2 regions of the Peribacillus sp. NPDC006672 genome follow, and region 2 is predicted to be linked to the other one. Evidence: riboswitches for the same ligand, from Rfam matches in the RefSeq annotation. Region 2 holds a riboswitch; the other holds the start of a gene.

Region 1 (11,678 bases), on a different contig from region 2:
CCCGATCTACAAAGGAAATGATGATGGACTCGACCACCGCTGCTTTTACCTGTTTATCTTGATCCGTGAAAAGAGCAGCTTCTTCAAGGTGCTCACTCCACTTAGCAGGGATGGAAATCCCCACCTCTATATCACCATCTTTCACCATTTTTTCAAGCATTTCTTCACTTTCTACACTTTTTACTGTAAGGAATTTCGTCTTATCTAACACATCCCGTTTCAATAGATCCGCCATTTCATCTTTTTCGGTCACGTACAAGCCGACTGAAGTTTCCTGAAACCCCTCATCACCTCCAACTATATCTTTCAAGGCCGCTCCAAGAATCAACGTTAAGACGAGTGGCATGATTAACATCATGATAAATCCACGTTTATCAGTGGCTCGAACTTTAAAATCTTTCCATGCTATCAGAAAACTTTTCATTTTCCGCCCTCCTAATCACGTAGTGAACGCCCTGTTAATTGTAAGAAGAGACTTTCTAAGTTTGGTTCTTTCCTTTCAAAGGACAGCACCCTCACATCAGCTTCCACCGCACAGGAAATAATATCTGACACGATGTTCGAATGATGACTAACGACTAATTCCAACGTGTTCTTTTGCGTATTTGCAACGACATTAAAGACATTCTCCATCTGTTCAAGTTCCTTAAGCCAATTACCCTCAACGGAGTCAACCTGCAATGTAATCACGATTCCATCCGTTAACGAATTACATAATTCTTCTTTTCTCCCCAAGGCAATAATTTTACCTTCGTCGACAATACCTACCCGATCACATAAGTATTCCACTTCCTCCATATAATGGCTCGTGTAAATCACAGTCATCCCTTCTCCATTTAGCCTTTTTACTGTTTCTAAAATATGGTTGCGTGATTGCGGATCAATACCGACGGTTGGTTCATCCATAATCAAAAGTTCTGGCTCATGCATCAAGGCAGCCCCGATATTAATTCGTCTTTTCATTCCACCGGAGAACGTCTCGATTTTATGTTTGGCCCTGTTGGTTAAACCGACGATCCCAAGCACAACTTCCGCCCTTTTTTTAGCCTGTGATCGTGTCAGCCCATACATCCTCGCCCAGAAAAGTAGATTGTCAAGCGCTGACATCGTCGGATATAAGGCAATCTCTTGTGGAACAATCCCAATTTTCTTTTTGACCTTACGTGATTCCTTTTTCACAGAAAGCCCATTGATAAGAATTTCTCCCGCTTCATAAGGTAACAAACCGCAAATCATAGCAATCGTTGTAGACTTCCCAGCTCCATTTGGTCCCAGTAGACCGAAGGCTTCCCCCTTTTTCACGGAAAAGGAAACAGCATCAACAACTACCTTCTTACCGAATGATTTTTTAACCCCTTTCACCTCGAGCACCTAGTCATTCCTCCTCATTTACTCATTTCTCTTAATCTTATGTTGAAAGTAAAAATAAACCATCTACCTCAGGACAGAACTTGAAAATAAAAATGACCTTTAGCTATGCTAAAAGTCATCTATCCTTTGTAAGGTTTTATCTTCACTCTGAAAACGTGGTAATCCCATACCGCACGGCAAAGACCGCAGCCTGAGTTCGATCACGTAATTCAAGCTTGCTAATTATATTCGAAACATGGTTTTTCACAGTACCCTCAGTGATTGACAAGGTTGTTGCAATTTCCTTATTATTTTTACCATAGCCTAGATTCAACAGAACATCATGTTCCCGTTTTGTAAGATCCTGGAGGACTGCTGGTTTAACACACACTATCGTTTCCCTTTTTCTTTTAATCTCTTGCAGCATTTGAGCCGTTATTTCCGGAGGAAGCACCATTCCTCCGGAAATAACGGTCTTTATCGCATTAGTAATCATGTCCGCTGACATATCTTTAAGTAAATACCCGCTTGCTCCTTCTTGCAACGCAGAGAAAATGAGCTCACTATCTTGAAAAGTAGTCAGCATCAGCACTTTCGTACTTGGAAGGCTGGATGTGATTAGCTTTGTACCTTCTACACCATTTGTCTGAGGCATTCTAATATCCATTAAGACAATATCAGGCTTCATTTCCAAAGAGCTCTCATATGCTTCCATTCCATCGCTCGCCATCCCAACCACTTCAATCTCCGGCCGCAAATTCAAAAGCGCTGCCAGCCCCTCACGAATGAGGGGTTGATCATCAGCAATCAATATCCTTATCATGATGTTCCTCCTATCGCCCATCTTTTCTCAGCTAACGGAAACTCTACAAAGATGCGGAACCCTTTGTTCCCTACACTCTCGTATAATAACTCTCCACCCATTTCAGCGGTCCGGTCCTTCATGTTTTTTAACCCGATCCCTGGAATAATCTCACTTGCACCTTTACCATTATCTTCAATTTCAATCCTTATCTTTTCTGGCAAACAATCAAGCTTTATTGAGGTTTCAGAAGCCTCCCCATGACGCTTTGCATTCGTTAAACTTTCCTGTATCAACCGAATAATCGTTAGCTGAAGTGCGATTTGGATATTGCTTGGATTTCCTCGAAGTTCAAGAGTCGACTGCAAGCCTGTTGATTGATAAAAACCATCAAGCAGCCTATGCACACTTGGTAAAAAGGCTGTCTCTTCTTCCTCCTTCAAAGCTCGGACGGAAAAACGCATCTCTTCTAATGCCCCCTGAGCTAAATCCATACAAACCCCCATCGTCTCCTTCGCTTTATCCAAATCATACTTGATTAGCTCATTCGCTAATTCCATTTGCACAAATAAAGCCGTCATTTTATGCCCGACCGTATCGTGAATCTCCCTGGCAATTCTATTTCGTTCCCTGATTTTAGCTGCCTCCTCAACTTGATGAGAATAAGATTGTAGTTGTTGATGGGCCACCGATAGCTCTTCATGAGCCACATTCAATTGCAAGAATTGCTCGTTCATAACCTCGCTCGCTTCAATAAGTCGCCTAATCAAATTACCCACCACAGCTGAAAAGGCTACAAACGAAATACTCATCAAGTTATCCAGGAAATCTAACTCTCCTGTTTGCAGATAAGTTGCAGCCATAACCATCAGCCATAGCAAAACAAAAAGCAGCCCATATATTCTATGCCTCTTAGATTCTGCGACAACTATAAACAAGGTGACGGCTACCACGCCAACTAGAATCAAGTATAAAGTTGAATTCGGAAATAAAAAGCCTAACCCAAAACTAAGCAGGCCATCCAGGTAGATAACCCACAGCTTATTAGCTGAAGATTCATTATGAAAAAGCAAATAATGATTCAGCATAAATCCTACAGCAGCCACTATGACTACCCCTTTTAATAACACATCCGAATCAAGAATTCTCCAGTAATAGAAAAAGCTAATCATAAGAAACATGAAAATTCGTAGATTTATTAACCACACACCCATTTCGTCCGCCCTCTTTCGTTTCCTCTTCCTTCATCATGCCTAAATTATTGTGGAAAATAAAGGGTCAAATTGCAAAGGATTTTTAAACGACAAAAAAATGATAAAATAAGCCATCCATATGAACTCATGTTAATATGAATATACATTTAATTTTTTCATTTTGTCATGCTTCAGCATCAATTCCTGATTGTTACAGTGGTCGCATTGCATACCATAGTTTTAATAGCTATTGACATGCGCTTTTAGTCGAACGTACTAATTTTAAGCAAGTCCCCTTATTATCGTAAATACGTTTTGTTTACGAGGTTTTGAATTCACGGTAAAAAACCCCCTTTCCCAAGGAGGCTCTACATTCATTTTCTTAAAAAAATTCGTGGTATAAGGCCTGAATGGCCGTCTCTTCACTGTGCCCTTTCACACCGAACATCATGCTTACTTCCGAAGAGCCCTGGTTGATCATTTCAATGTTCACCTTTGCTTCGGCCAACGCTTTTGACGCCCTTGCCGTTGTACCGACATTATGACGCATTCCTTCACCTACAATCATGATTAAGGCAAGATTATGCTCCACATTCACTTCATCGGCATGAAGCTCTTTCTTGATTCGTGAAATGATTTTCTTCTCGGTTTCACCCTCCATCTGGTCCTGCCTTAGAATAAGTGTCACATCATCGATGCCTGATGGAATATGCTCATACGAAACTCCGTAATCTTCAAGGATATGCAGCAGCTTCCGGCCAAAACCAACTTCCCGGTTCATCAAATATTTGCTAATGTAAATACTGCAAAATCCTTTATCACTTGCAATCCCAATAACCGGCCCATTCGTATTATCCCGTGTACTTACAATGCGGGTCCCTTGTGCAGTCGGATTGTTTGTATTTTGTATATGGACTGGTATTCCCGCACGGAATGCAGGAATCAGCGCCTCGTCATGAAATACCGAGAAACCGGCATAAGAAAGCTCCCGCATTTCGCGATAGGTTAATTCCCTGATTCCCTTCGGATTGGAAACCACATTTGGATTCACCGCATAAACGGCATCCACGTCCGTAAAGTTCTCATACAAATCGGCTTTGACCCCATTTGCAAGAATCGAACCTGTAATATCGGAACCGCTTCTTGAGAATGTTAAAACCTCACCATCTAACGTGTATCCGAAGAACCCCGGGAATACTACTATTCCAGGCTCATCACGCAGAGCATATAACCGATCATACGACTCAGGCATCACCTGGGTGAATCCATCTTCATCTGTTACGATCAAGCCAGCCTTCTTTGGATTTATATAATGAGCCTCTACACCACGGCTTTGAAAATAACCTGCGATTAGCTTCGCATTATTATCCTCGCCACTGGCCATTAAAGCATCCAAATAGCGCTTCGGGTTAGATTGGTCTGCATGCAACAGTGTTTTTAAATTTCCATGAATTCCAGTGATGACCTCCTCGGATATATTTAACTCCTCAGCAATGCTCGCATAGCGGGATACTACATCTTCTATCAAATGCTCCCCATTATCCCCGCGCAGCTGCTGTTCCGCAGCCTCAATCAATAAATCCGTCACCTTTATATCATTTGAATTGCGTTTCCCTGGAGCCGAAACGACCACAATCTTCCTCTCTGGTTCAGCAACCACAATTTCGAATACCTTTTTCACCTGTTCACCTGACGCAAGTGAACTTCCGCCAAACTTTGCAACTTTCATTACGACATCCCCTATTTTTGAAAATATTCTGTCAAAATTATCTCTTCCTATTATTACGTTTTTTTACGAAACAATCAAGCAATAATTCCATTCCGAGAGGACATTTGTATTTTTAAAAAGCACAAAACAGTGAGTTTACTGAATGAGAATAGCAAAAATAAAAAAAACAAAGGCATATGCCTTTGTCTACTTTTTTATGGCTGGTACAATTTGAACGTTGATTGGAACGTAGGGGCACTCGCTTTCCGCGGGCGGTCCGGGAGCCTCCTCAGCTTTCAGCCTGCGGGCTCTCCCTTGGACGCGTATTTCCCGCAGGAGTCTCGCACACCCGCTCCAATCAACTTTGTTTTAACATTTAGATAGAACCGCTTTTGCCTATAGTCTCAGTTTGTAGACAAAAGGGGTTCGGAATGAAAACGTTCCGAACCCCTTTTGAAATTCCCTTTGAATTTTGCTCAAGATTAAGTGCATTTGTCTTTTTCCAATCTTTAGCGATTATCCACGGTTTCCGGGTATAAGTCATGATTCATCAAGCGGAAATTCGCCATTTCCTCAAACTTCGTCCCTGGTTTACCATAATTTGTGTATGGATCAATAGAAATTCCGCCCCTAGGTGTAAACTTGCCCCAGACTTCAATATATTTCGGGTCCATCAACTCAATTAAATCATTCATGATGATGTTCATGCAGTCTTCATGGAAATCACCATGGTTGCGGAAGCTGAATAAATAAAGTTTCAAAGACTTGCTTTCCACCATCTTTACACTGGGGATATAGCTGATGTAAATGGTTGCAAAGTCCGGCTGGCCAGTAATTGGACATAGGCTTGTAAACTCCGGACAATTGAATTTGACGAAATAATCACGGTTTGGATGTTTGTTATCGAATGACTCCAGAATTTCAGGCGCATAGTCGAATGTATATTTTGTCCCTTGATTCCCAAGCAGTGTGATATCTTTTTTTAATTCTTCTTCTTTTCTTCCAGACATAAAAAGTCCTCCTCATCCACGTTTGTCAGGGGAGATTCATAAAATGGGCCTCTATATAACAAAAACCATATCTCCTCAAAGATATGGTTGATTCGCAAAAAAAATCAAAGCCATAGTTTTTTTAAGAGGGTGATGCTATGAACCTCTCCCGTTTTTCGGGAAATATTTTAAAATTGTCATAGTAAATATAGAAAAAAATATCTAATCTGTCAATCATACTTTTAAATTTGGTTTGATTCCTACATGTATACGGCTTAAAATGTAGAAGAAGTTTATCCTACATGAAGGAAGAGATAAAAGCAATGTGGATTTTTGCGGCTCTCATCACCAGTTTATGTTTCGGAATCAATAACAGCATTTTTAAATGGAGTAGCGGAAAAGGTTACTCAAAGGTACATATCCAATTTTTCTTTTATTTTTCAGCTTTTATTTTGTCCATTTTTTATGGAGCTTTTATGGATGGTTTGAAGCTTGACTGGCTATCTATCTTGCTTGGTGCAGCTATTGGTGTACTGAACGCTAATGGTAACATCCAGATGGCAAGCGCCTTTGAAAAAGGGCCGGCAAGTTTGACATCACCACTGATCGCGGCAAATGCAATATTTCCCATCCTATGTGCTGCATTAATTTTTCATGAGCATATTTCTTCGCTGCAGTGGAGCGGAATCGTCTGCATGTTTCTCGCTACCTTAGTCATTCAGTATACACCTAACGCTAAGGGCAATCATCAATATTTACCTTGGATGATGCACACATTATTCTCCATCTTATCTTTTGGTGTGCTCGGCATTCTTATGACGACATCAACACGTCTTCATTTAAACTCCCTTGATATCCTTGTATCAATGTATGGAGGCGGAATGCTTTATCTTCTTTCGGCCCTGGCCTTTAAAAATGAAAAAATCAAGCTAAAGGAAGTCAAAATCGGTTCCTTAGTAGGCTTTTTAAGCATGATAGGCTATGGGTGTTATTTCTTTGCGTTGAACACCGGGATCGCAAGCATCATTTTCCCTGTCGTCAGCCTGAATTGTTTAGTTGTCGTATTCGCTGGATGTTATTTATTCAAAGAAAGACTAAAAACCTATCAAATTGCTGGAGTACTTGCAGCATTAATCGGAATTATCTTAACAAAAATATGAATTGTTAATTTCACAAAAACAACCTGGCTGTTATGCGCACACAAGCCAGGTCGTCTTTATATAGCCACAAAATATGGTATGGCCTGACCCCAATACAACAATCCTCTAAACATAAAAATAAGTAAGGAAATGGAGTCTGTCGAAAAAAAAGTGTTGACATCCCTCTTTAAATATCAGATAATTTTGAATATTAAAACCCGCACTGTACTACTTCGCAATGTTTGAAAAATCTTTCCCCTCGGGTATAAAAGAAGTAGGCACAACCAACTCATATAATATTGAACCAGGAAAGGAATGATTCATAATGGTAAAAGTTACAGTAACAGTTGATTTCCAAGGAAAATCTTATCAAACTAACGTCCTTACTAAACCAGGTACCAATCAAGAAGAAATTTTACAACAAGCCCTTCATCAAGTGGAAAAACAATGGAAAGCATAAAAAAGCAGGCATCGCTTTAGATACCTGCTTTTTTTATTACCTTTTTAGATATAATCAGCAAAATTACTTTTCACATTTCAAACCGATTTATAATGTATTTTTGAATTTTTTCTATTCAAAGAACCCCACGATAAACGATTTTTCCCTTAAATTTACTTTTTATAGTTTTTTTCATATGATGCCAATTTAAATGCTTCAGTTTGTGAAAATTAAACTCTCAATCTGAACCATAAAAAAGAGCGTCTTTTTTTATGTTCCTTTTAAACTAATTCCCTTATTAATGGCATTGAACGTTCTTGAAGGCTATTGGAAAACAGGCTATACGCAACTACTTTCTTCTTGTACTGTTTAACTACATCCACGTGGTCGTTGTAAATGTATAAAAATAATCTTATATCCTTCTTGCCTTCTTTAGTATCAATGACTAATGGAGTCCCACTGTTCTCTGGATGTAAAAATAATTGTTCATTACCAGGGAATATATGATTCTTTTTCAAAAATTGAGCTTTGTTGAAATAATTAATAACTTGTATTTTTTCTTCACCTTCCAACCTTTTTCCGTCAAAGGTTACGGTGGCATTCGCGTCACTAAGTTCTGAATGCATTTTAAATTTGCTGATTATCCAATTCACTGCATCGGTTGGAAGACAGGTAACTAATAATTTGATCACACTTATGAGAATTGTCACAATCAAAACAGGTAATGTCATATTCATCATCTCCGCTAAGGCATAAGTTAACTACTATATCACTTATTATATCAAAAGAGCGGAAAGCTTTTCTTAGGAAATGTGTCTGTTCTATTAACGTTTAACTATTGGTGAATATAAAAACTTTATACTAAATCACAAAAATATAATGCAGGATACACAATTAAAATTAAGGAGCCACTAATATTTTCCATCACAGTATTCTCCTCTTCTTTCTTAAAAATACAAATTTCTATGCGCAGTGAATTGAATGTATGTAATCACCAAAATTTAAATACAAAAAACTGGGCGTCATCAAGACGCCCAGTTTTGCAGGAATGGATTATTGATATCCCCAGATCATTGTTAGCATTGTACCGAAAATTGTAACCAATGCAACAAACAATCCGTAGTAAACGTTTGTGTAAATCGATGCTTTATCTTCAGACTCTCCTGCATGCATGAACATAACAAATTGAAGTGCAGCTTGCATGAAGGCTGTAACAAGCAGGATGATCATAGCCATTTTAAGTGAGAGATCATACACTATAACCGATAGTGCAACCAAAGTCAGGACTAGTGAAAAAGCAAATCCCATAACTTGTCCCCGTGGGAATAATTCTTTCATATTACATCATTCCTTTCAGGTAGACGAAACTGAAGATGAAAATCCAGACAACGTCTAAGAAATGCCAGTAAAGAGAAAAGATGAACGCTTTGTTTGTAGTTTCTGGAGTCATACCGCGTTTTTTAATCTGCATAATGATGAATGCTCCCCAGAATAAACCAAGTGTAACGTGAGCTCCATGCGTACCTAGTAAAGCAAACAAACTAGATAAGAAACCACTTGTTTGGATGGTTGCTCCTTCATGTACATACTCCACGAATTCATAGATTTCGACTCCCAAAAAGCCTAAACCAAGAATAAGAGTGATAACGAAGAAACTAATCATCGCTTTCTGTCTGCCAAGTCTCATTGCATTGATTCCAAGACCAATGGTAAAACTACTGGTTAAAAGAAAAATTGTTTGAAGCATTAGGGTTGGCACTTTAAAAAGCTCATCCCCTGTAGGACCATTTCCAGTACCATGAATTAATACAAAATAAGTGGCGAACAGTGTAGCGAAAAGAGCTATTTCTGCCCCCAAGAAAATCCAAAACCCAAAAATCTTTAAGCGATTTTCTTCCGTACTATATTCTAGTGGCAGCGAGTTATCTATTTTCATTACTTAGCACCTCGCAATTTATTTTCAGTTTCTTCAATTTCTTCAACGGAGATATAACGTCCGTGATCTTTTTCGAATGAACGGTGAGCCATACATGCAAAGATACCTAGTGTTGCAATGATTGCAATGATCCACATGCTGAATACCATTGCAAAGCCCCAAACGAAGAAGATACAGCTCATGATGAACGGCACGCCACTGTTATTTGGCATATGAATCTTTTCTACTTTACCACCAAATAATTTAAAGCCCTTTTTCTTAGAATCCCAGAATGCTTCTGTAGAATCAACTGTAGGAACAACTGCAAAATTGTATTCTGGTATTGGTGTATGTGTAGCCCACTCTAGAGAACGTGCATCCCATGGATCTTTTGAAATATTTCTTGAAGCATAACGAGTACTCCAATAGATATTGTACACAATAAGCGCAAAACCTATTGCTAAGCCAATTGCTCCAACGAAAGAGAGCAAATTCAATGGACCATAGCCCGTTGATTCAGAGTACGTATACATACGACGTGCTTGCCCATCTAAACCAGTTATGAACATCGGGAAGAATGTTACATTAAAGCTGATTGTAATGAACCAGAACGACCATTTCCCTATCTTTTCGCTCAACATGAAGCCAAACATTTTTGGCCACCAGTACGTAAAACCAGCAAGTACGGCAAATACAGTACCAGGAATCAAAACGTAGTGGAAGTGAGCTACTAAGAACATTGTATTATGGTATTGGTAGTCGGCACTTGCCATGGCAAGCATAACCCCAGTTACCCCACCGAGAGTGAAAATCGGAATGAAAGCTAAAGAGTATAACATTGGGACGGTAAAAACGATTTTACCTTTCCAAAGTGTGAACAACCAGTTAAATATCTTAACACCGGTCGGAACAGCAATTGCCATTGTGGTAACCGAGAATATACCGTTAACCATTGCACCGTGACCCATTGTATAAAAATGGTGAGCCCATACTACGAAAGATAGTGTAGAGATAGCTACCATAGAGATTACCATCGAATTATACCCGTACAAGTTACGACGTGCAAAAGTCGAAATGATTTCACTGTAAATACCGAAAGCTGGAAGAATAACTATATAAACTTCAGGATGTCCCCAAACCCAGAACAAGTTTGCCCAAAGCATATCGCTACCGCCATTAGTCATCGTAAAGAACTGAGTACCGAATAGCCGATCCATTGTCATCAACGCAAGTGCCACCGTCAATACAGGGAAAGCGAAAACGATAATAAAGTTTGTAATCAAGATAGACCATGTGAACATTGGCATTTTCATTAAATTCATGCCAGGTGCTCTCATTTTCAAGATGGTTACGATAAAGTTGATACCAGTCAGTAATGTACCGATACCAGCTATTTGAATTGCAATCGCGTAATAGTTCGAACCTACTGATTCACTGAAATCGTTACTTGCCAGCGGGAAGTAAGATGTCCAGCCTGCATCAGGAGAACCACCGACTACGAAAGAGATGTTAAATAGCATTGCCCCCATAAAGAATAACCAGAAGCTTACTGCGTTTAGACGTGGGAATGCTACGTCACGTGCCCCTATTTGTAATGGTGTAACAATGTTCATTAACCCAATGATAAATGGCATAGCCATAAACAGGATCATGACAACCCCGTGTGTTGTAAAAATTTCATTATAATGCTGTCCATCTAACAAACCGTTATCTGGAATAGCCGTTTGAGCACGCATCATGAGAGCATCGGCGCCACCACGGAAAAGCATAAGTAGTGCTGACAAGATGTACATGATACCAATACGTTTATGGTCAACCGTTGTTAACCACTCACGCCATAAGTAACCCCATTTTTTAAAATAGGTAATTCCGGCAACAACCGCAATCATGGTTAAGCCAATGGCAACCATGGATGCATAAATCGCAGGACTTGGATGAGGTACGGCAAATCGATCAAAGTAATCCATACTTTTGTGACTCCTTTCAGGAAATAATCCTTATCGTGTAAAACTAATTGTTTAGTAGACTGTAAGTTAAACCCTTAATGATTCATGTTGCTGTGTTCTGAATGTTCCTCGTGTGAATCTTTGATAGATTCATCGGATTCTTTTTCAGTATCAGATGATCCGTGGTGATGACCTGA
Region 2 (11,678 bases):
GCGCTTTAAATCCATCAAGTCGATGTCTGTTTTTCTTTTAATATCCCGTGCAATTTCCCCTTTATAAAAACCATCAGGACCTTCCTGTTGAATCTTCTTCAATGTTTCAGCAAGTCTTTTTTGGATGAGGGTTTTGCCTGGTTCAATGGCATCACCATCAGGATAAAAAAGTGAAGTGTTATCGGAATAGACCCTTGGCTGAGCTGCTTTTAAGCGTGATGATAACGGCCCGTCCACTTCAAACCCGCCTTCAGCCAAATCTATCGCCGGCTGAAGAAGGTCTGCCATTGGTACGCTCCCATACTTATCGCTTATAACCTGCATGCCGGCCACTAAGCCAGGAATCCCCGCATTGTGTCTTGGACTTGGGTCTTCCGGAGAGGATTCACGATAATCGATAAAAATAGGGTCTCCGGATTCAGGGGCAATCAGCATACCGCCGCCGCCACCCACGCCAGATCCAAAAGGTTCGACTACACCTAATACATAGGATACCGCAATTGCGGCATCAGCCGCCGTTCCGCCGTTATCCAATATTTCCATCCCGACATCTATTGCGATTGAGTTTGAAGCACTGACCCCATATGATTGTTCCGTTTTACTCTTGATCGGATCATTCGTGTCAGAAATAGGGGGTGTCTTCGAACATCCAGCTAAATATATGAGCATGCAAAGGGAAATGAATACTTTTCCCGTCATACTGTTAATCATCGATTTTTCCCCCTGTTAGGTTGAGCTTCCAAGTTGTTTCACTTTTCACATAGTAGTATCCAATCGTTCCTTACTGAATGGGTTGTATGTTCTGTTGTACAGGTTTTACTTCTTTTTTCTCTTGTGCTGCTTTCTTTTCTTTCGCTGCTTTTTCTTCTTGTGCAGCTTTCTTTTCTTTTGCAGCTTTTTCTTCTTGCTCACGTTGAGCCTTATGATCGATTACCTTCTTGTGATCCAATGTAATTTCGATATGATCTTCTTTTTTCGACCATTGGGTTTTTTCACTCGTTTCCTTCGTCAACTGACGGTAAACACGTGATTTGTCGATTGAAGAGGTAGCTGGCCTTGGTGTTGCTTCTTCAATTTGCAGTGGAACCACATCGACTGTAGCTTTTCCGTCTTCCGCTAAATGGTATTGAACCATGGCTGAATCCTTTGTGCGTGTCCAGCCTTGATCGAACACGAAGTTTCCTAAGCTATAGAAAATGATTCCATCTTTATAAACATCAAACGATTGAAGCACATGGGGGTGATGGCCGATGATGATATCAGCTCCTGCATCGATTATCGCTTTAGCCAATTCTGTTTGACGAGCGGTTGTTGATGTTGAATACTCTATTCCCCAGTGAACATTCACGACAACCAAGTCTGCATTGCCTTGCTTGTCATCCTTAGCTTTTTCAATCATTTCAAATAATAAATCAGGGTTGGTATTCAATATCCCGGCTTTATTACTTTTTGGCACGGCATCCTTACCGTAAACATCTGTGAAGCCAAGTGTTGCGACACGCACGCCATTAACATCCGCATAGTCGATGCTATTTTTAGCTTCGGCAGTGTTCGATCCAGCACCGACATAATGCATATCCGCAGTTTTGAATTCATCAAGCGTGTCAAGCAGTCCTCGTTCTTCGAAGTCCATCATATGGTTATTGGCCAAAGTCATCACTGAGAAGCCAGCATCTTTAACGGCTTTCACACCATCATTATTGGAGTTTAACCTGATGGCCGTGTCTGCTTCCTTGTAGTTGGATACCTCTTCTTTTAAAGCGGGATGTTCATAATTCCCACTGACATAGTCTGAATCGGTAAAATAGGGCTTCATATAACGGAAGAGGTAATCATACCCGTGCTTTTCCGTTACTTCATCAACAAAACGTCCCATCATCACATCACCGACCATTGTCATCGTCAATGGTTGATCAGTTTTTGAAGCGTTTGTTTTCACTTCTTCAGCCCGTCCCATCCAAGTGGTAATGACTAAAGCGATTAGTAATATAGGTAGTATGATTCCAGTGTATTTAAGATTCTTTTTCTTCGTGCGTTTAATAAAGATAAGTGTTTTTTCTTTTGCATTTAAAGTTCGTTTCATTTTTTGCACCTCAGAATAGGTAGTACACGTTCATTAATCCGAACGTTAAGCCGGATAATAAAAGCGTGCTGCCAAGTGTCAATGGCATTCCTTGTCTTTGAATGGTATTCGCTATCAAACCGGGTACGATTATACCGATTCCCCGAAACTCGAATATTTCAAATGGCATGACGGGATAGACTAAGTCCAATAGGAGTTTCAAGCAAATCCCGGTCACCATCATGGCTGCGAATTTTCTTCTTCCATATAAAATCACCCATCTTGAAAGGCCGTGAGTGACGATTAAATAAGTTACTATACTAATGGTCAAGATGACCAGCATGATTTCCCATTGATCAAATACTAATGCCAAATAACCTGGCACAATAAGTCCTGCGGGTACGACACCCGTTTTTTCTGAAAATATAAGGCTAAGCGTTACTCCCAGTACTAGGGCTACATATAAATCCGATCCAAACATTAAGGTTCCTCCTACTTAACTTGCTTTTTGCTTTGTTTTAGATTTCATGAATGCTTCAATTAATGGTTCCGCTGCGCCGTGTATATTCCCGACACCGTAGACGATGCGATTTTTCATCAATGGGCGAAGACGGGCCACGATTTCTTCAGTTGACCAGTTTTCCAAATCCCAATATTCTTTTGTATCCAAGTTACCTTGCTCGAATACCCTTGTTATTGGTGATGTGGTTTCACCAATGGCAATGACGATTGTAGATTTAATGTACGGCAATACATCTCTTGCAAACTGCTCTGTACGGTCCACACGGTCAGCACGGCAGTTCATGATGACGATAGGAGGTTCTGGGCTGTATCCGAACGTTTTGACACGCTCCCAGATGTTCAGCGTCGATGCCGCGTCGTTTGCAGCAAAGCCATTGACAAAGAAAGTTGGCTTGATTGGATCTCCAAACCTGGTGATCCGCATGGCCCCTGGATCGGGATGCGCATTTAACATGCCGCGAAAAGCTGTTTTTTCATCAATGCCTAAAGCTTCTGCAACGGCCAAAGCCAGTGATGCGTTATCCGGAAATACCATATAGTCGAATTCGCGCAAGAAATCTTCCGAAATTCTTGAATTATCTGCAACGATCACTTTTGAGTTGCGTTCTTTGGCAATTTTCTTGAAAAAGTCCAAATACTCACTTTCGATGGTAATCAAGTGACCATTATAGGGTATTGTAGCTGTAAAGGCTTCTGCAACCTCATCCATTGTCGGTCCCATGACATCCATATGGTCTTCTAGTACATTCACGATGACCCCAATGTTTGCTTGGATCATTTTATTTTGGAAGATTAATTGATAGTCAGGCTGAACGGCCATACATTCACAAACCAGTGCTTCCGTTCCTAAATCGGCAACTTCTTTAACTACACGCCGTTGTTCTCCAATGTTCGGTCCCTCTGGGCGGCGTTTAATTGGTTTTTCTTTGTCGGTAAACCAGTAGATCATTCTTGCTGAAGTTCCCGTTGTTTTACCTACTGTTTTGTACTTAGCTTCCTGGATCACACCTGTAATTAGACGCGTTACAGTCGATTTGCCTCGAATACCATTTACATTCACACGTACCGGAATGGAGTCGAGACGCTTCTGATGGCGTCTTTGTTCAAAGATGCCATAGCCAAGCAAAAAGATCGCACAAATAAATATTGGTGCCATTTTTTAACCTCTCTTTTTTTAAATATTTGATTTACTGAATACACACTACATGATTTTAAACTTAATAGGCAAGAGGCAATTATTCTATCGTAATATAATTTTTGTAAGCTTTTTGAAAAAAATGTATATAGGAGTGTAATAGTATCTAATGGAATAAAATGTTTTATGAGTACAAAGATATGGCTGAAAGTCGAGTAAAACCTTGATTTGTTTACACTAAATTATGGAAAGTTTAATAAAGACCCATTTTGAATAGAATTAAAATAGTTTTATAGGCATTTGAACCCGATTCTTACTGGCTATATTTGAATAATAAAGTGTTTTTAAAAGTGAGGTTTATTACACTTTATTGATTGTTTATACCCATTAAATTGACCAAAACGTAACAATATTTATGGATTTGTCATTCAATGTAAGATAGTACACCTATCGACTCATTTAGTTGGACTTATTTGAATATGAACAAAGATGAGTAAAAGAACACATCTCTTTTTTTTGAAAGTTTTGGGTTTTTTTCTAGAGAAATACCCATGGGCCTATAATGTGACCTTTACCTAAAACATGAAATAAACTAAAGTTAATCCAATTTTTTAAAAAATACCTAGTTACTTCTATTAATATAGTGTTAATAGAAGAATGAAAAATAAAAAAAGCTCAGAAGTATATCTGAGCTTTTGGCATGTATATTTTAAATGAATGATATGGGTAATGAATCTCCTTTATTCATGGAGAACCTGTGACGTTTGTAGGGTATGAACTGCAACATTAGTAGCTGATCATTTGAAGGGATCAGGTTAACTTGATTTCTTTCTGTCAGAAATTTCAATGTTGGGGCCTTTTTTACCGCCTTCAATCACATAAAGTCTAGGAGCTAATCTCCTTCTACCTTGATTTTCAGAATTCATCTTCATATAATTTTCGTATTCTTTGCGAAAGAAATCGTTGTTTTCCCGTTCGAGTGCTTTTCTTTCGTTAAAATCTGCTATGAATTTGAAAAAACGTTTCATATGAATTCCTCCTTATGGGGTTAAAAGGTCTTGGTTTAATAGTAACACATTATTGGTGAAATTTAACCTTTTTTACAATTTTGGAGTGAAATTTATGTTTTTCTGTGAAAAAAGTTGTGAATTGTTTGATTTTCAAGAAAGCGTGCAATGGAACCTACTGAGTATAAGGGCCCGTGCATTGGGTTGAAATGAGATGTTGGGATTAAGTGAGTTCGTGTACTGGGAATTTCCAGCAAGTGGGTATTGGAAGTGAGAAGTATTTCAGTTTAAATATTTCTAATAAATTCATTATACACTAAATATTCTGAAAACGAAAGAAAATATTCACTTCCAACCACTTTTGATAGTTTTATTTTTTCATGAGTATTTTCTTTTCATGAGTATTAATGTGTATAGTCATCTATACCCTGAATACACGAAAACGAAACAATCACCATGAAGGAGAGAAACAGAAAATTTCCCGCGTTTAAGTGACGGGAAATTTTCTGTATCATAATTGGAATTTTTTGACCTGTTCGGTTAGCAGTTCAGCAGAAGATGCGAGTTCACAGGCATGATTAGTGATTTCATCCATCGAAGAACTGGATTGTTGAGCGGAGGCAGAGACTTGTTCGATTCCTGCCGCGGACTCTTCAGTAACGGCTGCGATATCTTCGATGGCCTGATTGATTTCTTTACTATTTTTGGAGATATAGTTCAATTCAGCTGTAATATGCTGTACTTTCATTTCCATATTCCCGACAGAGTGATTGATTGTTTCAAAGGTTTGGCCGGTGAGCGTAATCTGTTTCGTGCCTTCATCAACCTGTGTATAACCATCTTCAAGGGAGTGAACGACCGTTTTTGAATCCGTTTGAATAGCGGAGACAATATCGGTGATATCCCCAACGGATTGTGTGACCCCTTCAGCGAGTTTCCGCACTTCAGCTGCGACGACGGCGAAGCCCTTGCCATGTTCACCAGCGCGTGCTGCTTCTATGGCTGCATTCAGCGCCAATAGGTTGGTTTGATTGGATATATCCTTGATGACCTGTACTAGCTGTGAGATTTCCTGTGATTGAGAATCGAGTCTTTTCACTTGCTCGACGGCATTTTTGACAATTCCATCAATCATTTTCATTTGTTGGACTGAACTGCGCATTAAAGTGGTGCCCTCCTTGGTCAAGGATAGGATCTCGGTCGAACTTTGAGATACTTCCATTCCTTCAAGATGGGCCTGCTCGATCTTGCCGGTGAAATCATCCATCATGCGAACCATTTCAGCTGCCCGGTTGGCTTGTGACTCCGAACCTTCCGAAAGTTCGTACATGGTAGTCGCTATCTGTCTGCTGCCCTGTTGCACTTCATTTGCTGATTGAGTCAGATCCTCGCTTTGGTTGGAAATGGATTCGGATACAACCAGCATTTTTTCAATCGTATCACGAAGGTTTTTCTGCATTTGGTTGGCGGATACCGTTAATTCGCCCATTTCATCATTTGACTTCTGCTCCAGGGGCTCATGGTTCAGTTCTCCGTCAGCAACCATTTTCATCCTGTCCCTGACTTTAAGGAGGGGGGTGGTAATGAGGTTGGCAGTCACAAGTGCAAGCACAAGGCCGATAAGGACTGCCGCAATGGATATGATGATACTTGTAGACTTAACCGATTCCCCGCTTGCGATGACGGTTTCACCTGAAGCGACAATCGTTTTCTCGCGTTCGGAAGCTAGCTCTCTATACCCATCCATCAATTCAGTGCTTATTGGTGCAACTTCATCCTTTAGTATTTCTATAGCACGTTCTTCATTTCCTTGATCATATTGTGTAAATACGCGTTCTAGAATAATGGTTCTCCAATCCACGCTTTTCTCAATCAATTCCTTCGCTTTTTCAGAATCACTTAAGGCTAAAAGATCCTCCTGAATGGCTTTGCTTTCTTCGGTATATTTTAAGAACTTCTCTTTATTACTTTTGTCGCCAAATAGAATATAGCCTCTTGCAAGTGCGCTTCTTTGTGCAACATTATTGAGTAGTTGTTCTTCATCAATAAGAATCGGCAATTCATGGCTAATAATATCTTTGGAATGTACAAGTGACTTGTTGCTGTTATAAATATTAAATGCTCCTAAGATGATACACAAAGATATGGTCAGTGAAAATGCTACCAATATCTTTCCTTTAATACTTTTCAAATTAATGAACCCCTTTATATTTTATTCACTCTTTTTTTATCGGATAAAAAATGGGCTATTTAAGCAGATGAGAAGTTAACCAAGTTTTCAGTTAGGTATAATTTAAACATCTTGATTTCTTCTTGTTTTCAAGTTACTATTGACTTGGAAAAATATAATAATCCGCGTTATGGCGGAAGAGGTTCTAGCTACCCTCTCAAAAAAACTAAGGAGAAACAGTACTCTATTCTTAGGGTGCTGTTTTTTTCCGTAAAAAGGAGTTTTATAGAAATGAAGAAGAAAGAAAAGGCAGTGGTTGTGTTTAGCGGAGGTCAGGACAGTACGACGTGCCTGTTCTGGGCGATGGAGAGATATGAGGAAGTGGAAGCGGTGACGTTTGATTATAATCAGCGGCACAGCTTGGAAATCGAATGTGCTCAAGAAATTGCCAAAGAATTGGGCGTGACCCATCATATCCTTGACATGTCGCTGCTGAACCAACTGGCACCGAATGCTTTGACGAGAAGTGACATTGCAGTGGAGGACGGAGAAGACGGGGAATTGCCGTCGACGTTCGTACCAGGGAGGAATTTACTGTTCCTTTCGTTTGCCGGAGTGCTGGCCAGTCAGATTGGCGCTAAACATATTGTCACCGGTGTCTGTGAAACGGACTTCAGCGGATATCCGGACTGCCGCGATGTATTCATTAAATCGTTGAACGTGACCTTGAATTTGTCGATGGACCAGTCATTCGTGATTGATACGCCGCTTATGTGGCTTAATAAAGAGGAAACATGGGAGCTTGCCGATCAGCTTGGCGCGTTCGACTTTGTCCGCGAAAAGACCCTGACTTGCTATAACGGGATCATCTCCGACGGCTGTGGAGATTGTCCGGCATGTAAGTTGCGGAAAAAAGGATTGGATGACTATGTAAGCAGACGGAAGGTGCTTTCGTGATGTACGGTTTTACTATAGTAGATAAACTCCAAAAAATAGATCAAGATATTCAGCGCAGCCAATTGAATTATACATCTAAAAGGGTCATGGTCAGTAAGGAATTTACCTTTGACGCAGCACACCATCTACATGACTATGAAGGAAAATGCAAGAACTTGCATGGCCACACGTATAAGGTCATTTTCGGATTGAGCGGGTATACGGATTCACGCGGTTTGATGATAGATTTCGGGGACATCAAGGATATATGGAAAAATGAAATTGAAATCCACCTTGATCATCGTTATTTGAATGAAACCTTGCCGCTCATGAACACTACGGCTGAAAATATGGTTGTCTGGATCTATGAAAAGATGGCCGAAGCCCTTTCATTAAAGGAATATGAGGGTGCTAGGGTCGAATTTGTTCGGCTATACGAAACGCCGACAAGTTATGCTGAAGCCAGACGGGAGTGGATGGAAAGTGAGTAAACTACCGGTTATGGAAATCTTCGGACCGACCATCCAAGGAGAGGGAATGGTCATTGGTCAAAAAACCATGTTCGTTCGGACGGCAGGCTGCGATTATTCATGTGCCTGGTGTGATTCCGCATTTACTTGGGATGGCACTGGTAAGGAAGATACCGTCCAAATGACTGCCGAGGAAATATGGGATGAGCTGAAGCGGATTGGGGGTTCCGGTTTTTCCTTCGTGACGATATCAGGCGGAAACCCGGCACTGCTGAAAAACTTAAACAGCTTGGTAGCAATCCTACATGAAAATAAAATGAAAATAGGTGTCGAGACACAAGGGAGCCGATGGCAGGATTGGTTTCTCGATATTGATGAACTGACCATTTCTCCTAAGCCGCCGAGCTCAAAAATGAATACAGACTTTACGGTGCTCGACCAAATCATCTCGAACCTTGCCAATCGAAACCCTGAAAACCATGTCTCATTGAAGGTAGTCGTCTTTAATGAAGAGGATTATCAATATGCTAAAAATGTACATGGCCGTTACCCCGATATTCCTTTTTATCTGCAGGTCGGCAATGACGACAGCAGTACGGCGGATGATCGTCAATTGATCAGCGGGCTTTTGAGGAAATATGAAGAGTTAATTGATAAAGTGATAGCCGATAATGAATTAAATGATGTGAAAGTGCTGCCACAGCTGCATACCTATATATGGGGCAACAAGCGGGGCGTGTAAAGATAAGAGACAGAAGGCGGTGTGATGCGTAATCACACTGCCTTTTAAGCTTATTACAGCCTTTGAATGTGTGTAGCTTTGAAGGATGATGTGTATTTAAGGCCATACCCAAATAAGCGATCCATCCCAATATGCGCTGTCCAAATTAAACCAATCATCATAAATGCATCAGACTTTAGAAAAATGGCGAGCAAAATCATGAAGATGGACAGGGTATAAGTATGAAAAAAGTTATAAACCTTTGCTCCAACTCGATCATCAATCAGGTAGGCAAACATTGAAACATCAGGGGATAAAATCAATAAAAGGAAAATCAACCAGCTGAATTCATATAACGAATAGATGTAAATCATTGCTAAAAGGACCATGAGTCCTTCGATATGAAGGAATTTCTTTACCATTTTCAAACCTCCCGAAAATTAATTAACCACTGGTCAATAATATTGGTAAAAAATCAAACAATGTTCCTGATGATATTTTTTACGTGAAAATAAGCTAAACCTTTTACATCTGGATAGGATAGTTCAGAATTAATATAAAAAGTTATGAATCCGTGAAGAGAAAGGAAAATGGACCATATGGATGCAGGATTCAGTTTGTTGTCGGTTAATTCTGTCAAAGATTGGATTAGCTTTTCATAGGTTTTATTAGAATCGAATTGAAGCAACTGCTGAATCTCTTTTTCCTTGGATAAAAACATGATGGAATAATGATTCTGTTGGGTTAAACCAAACTCAATGAAGCATAATAAAATCTTTTCAATTTTTTGAGAAGGGTCATTTTCCGACATGATGATATCATCGATTAAATGATTTAAAACGGAAAAATCCGTTTTCACCAAACTATAAAATATTTCTGCCTTATTTTTAAAGTGATAATAAATGGCACCATGGCTGCAATCCAATGATTTAGCCAATTGTCTCATTGAGACGTTCGAATACCCTAAGGTTGCAAAAAGGTTTCTAGCTTCAGTCAATACCATTTCCCTGGATAATTCTTTACCTGCTGATTTCCTTGGCGACATCATTTTCCCCTCCTTTATTTATTGACCACTGGTTAATTAGAATGATACCGTGCTGATTTACAAATGTCAAATATTAGACAATTTTCTAAAGGGTTTACCATTAAATGTAACTAAAATTAAACGATAACGTCAAACATAGTAAATCTGAAACTGAAAGGAGCACTATGAAACTACACAATATTGTAGTACTCATTCTGTTAGTAAGCTGCCCCACGGTTCAAGTGGGGGACAAAGTTGCGAAGGCAGCGGTACGCGATAATGCAGGATCAATCTCCATTTCCCCTAACAACCGTTTAAAACAAACACCAACATTCACAGTAAATGAAAAAGTAAAAGATGTAATGATGCTGTATGTATTGAGGGGGATGAAGCAAAAATTCGGTTTTATCGATAAACCTTTAGTAACGGGTGAAGAATGTGTATTGGAATGGCTTTTTTGGAGGAAGAATGAAAAGCTTCCTTTAGGCGAACTAAAGATAACGGCCGTTCATGCAGGAAGTGGAAGCCGTCTTGCAGCTAATGGAAAGTTGACGATTAAAAGAACTCCAATTAGAGAATTGCCTAAGGGTTATTCCCCGCAACCAGTTAGCTTAAATACAAGTGGGAATGATGTTCCCGTATCCATAGCAACTACGTTAATTACATTCAATGAAACAGGTATTTGGAATTTACAGCTATTTTCAAACGGTGAAATGATAGGAAATATGAATGTCTTAGTAACTGAAAAAAAGAATCCACTATTAACCAATGATATCCTCTTATGGTAAAATGAGGGTAAAGAAAACCCGTTGGAAGGGATGAATAGATGAAAAGGAAATTAGGTATTTTTGCTTCAATTATCATAGTCTTGACCGGCTATTTTTTATTCAATAAACCTTTTAAAAATAAAACAAAACCTATGGAAGACATTATAATGGTGTATCCAACAAATCGAGTAATATCAAATGAAGTAATACTCATTGGAGATAAGGTTGAGGGCAATCTACCTGATATCGATTTGAATGATGAAGAGGAAATAAGAAAATTGGCAAAAAAGCAATATGAGCAAGGTGAAAAGGGGGAAATAATTTTTACAGAAGAAAATCAGTGAAATCACCAACCTGATGAGGGAGGCAGCAGTTATTGCTAGTTTCGGATAGTATCTATGGGAAACACATTGTAGAGGGAGTTCTGGAAGAGCTGATAGTAAGCAAACCGGTCCAAAGACTGAAAGGAATACATCAGGGCGGGGCAAGTTATTTAGTTAATGAGAAGTGGAATGTCACACGATTTGACCATTCAATTGGTGTGATGCTGTTAATAAAGGAGTTTGGTGGTTCATTAGAGGAACAAATCGCGGGCTTGCTTCATGACGTATCCCATACTGCATTCTCACATGTTATTGATTTCGTTCTGGATTGTAAGGATGAAGATTATCATGAAAAGATATATGATCATGTCATTATGGAATCTGAAATCCCATTTATACTGAAGAAATATGGATATGATTGTAAAGCTATTGTTCAATCAAAATGGGAATTGCTTGAACAGCCAGCACCTGAGTTATGCGCCGATCGGATAGATTATACTCTTCGGGATATGCATCAGTATGGATATATCACACTTGAATC

Evidence for each region. A riboswitch is a leader RNA that binds a small molecule or an ion and turns the genes downstream of it on or off. The one in region 2 is predicted to bind preQ1.
Region 1: another riboswitch for preQ1. It lies ahead of queF (preQ(1) synthase); the one in region 2 lies ahead of queC (7-cyano-7-deazaguanine synthase QueC).

The regions. Positions count from the first base shown of each region.
Region 1 covers NZ_JBNNOR010000021.1:49,071-60,748, forward strand. The annotation lists gene ACQKKK_RS23190 (ABC transporter permease) at 1-424, opposite strand, end outside; gene ACQKKK_RS23195 (ABC transporter ATP-binding protein) at 436-1,371, opposite strand; gene ACQKKK_RS23200 (response regulator) at 1,514-2,173, opposite strand; gene ACQKKK_RS23205 (sensor histidine kinase) at 2,170-3,366, opposite strand; gene ACQKKK_RS23210 (aspartate kinase) at 3,728-5,074, opposite strand; gene queF (preQ(1) synthase) at 5,563-6,063, opposite strand; PreQ1 riboswitch class I at 6,170-6,215, opposite strand; gene ACQKKK_RS23220 (DMT family transporter) at 6,345-7,202, shown strand; gene ACQKKK_RS23225 (BA3454 family stress response protein) at 7,507-7,641, shown strand; gene ACQKKK_RS23230 (YfmQ family protein) at 7,902-8,351, opposite strand; gene qoxD (cytochrome aa3 quinol oxidase subunit IV) at 8,674-8,958, opposite strand; gene qoxC (cytochrome aa3 quinol oxidase subunit III) at 8,960-9,556, opposite strand; gene qoxB (cytochrome aa3 quinol oxidase subunit I) at 9,556-11,502, opposite strand; gene qoxA (cytochrome aa3 quinol oxidase subunit II) at 11,577-11,678, opposite strand, start outside.
Region 2 covers NZ_JBNNOR010000001.1:15,076-26,753, forward strand. The annotation lists gene ACQKKK_RS00075 (gamma-glutamyltransferase family protein) at 1-711, opposite strand, end outside; gene ACQKKK_RS00080 (CapA family protein) at 782-2,083, opposite strand; gene pgsC (poly-gamma-glutamate biosynthesis protein PgsC) at 2,094-2,543, opposite strand; gene pgsB (poly-gamma-glutamate synthase PgsB) at 2,559-3,740, opposite strand; gene ACQKKK_RS00095 (hypothetical protein) at 4,535-4,747, opposite strand; gene ACQKKK_RS00100 (methyl-accepting chemotaxis protein) at 5,238-6,917, opposite strand; PreQ1 riboswitch class I at 7,090-7,132, shown strand; gene queC (7-cyano-7-deazaguanine synthase QueC) at 7,188-7,853, shown strand; gene queD (6-carboxytetrahydropterin synthase QueD) at 7,853-8,323, shown strand; gene queE (7-carboxy-7-deazaguanine synthase QueE) at 8,316-9,044, shown strand; gene ACQKKK_RS00120 (DUF4260 domain-containing protein) at 9,098-9,445, opposite strand; gene ACQKKK_RS00125 (TetR/AcrR family transcriptional regulator) at 9,499-10,071, opposite strand; gene ACQKKK_RS00130 (hypothetical protein) at 10,233-10,835, shown strand; gene ACQKKK_RS00135 (hypothetical protein) at 10,874-11,158, shown strand; gene ACQKKK_RS00140 (HD domain-containing protein) at 11,191-11,678, shown strand, end outside.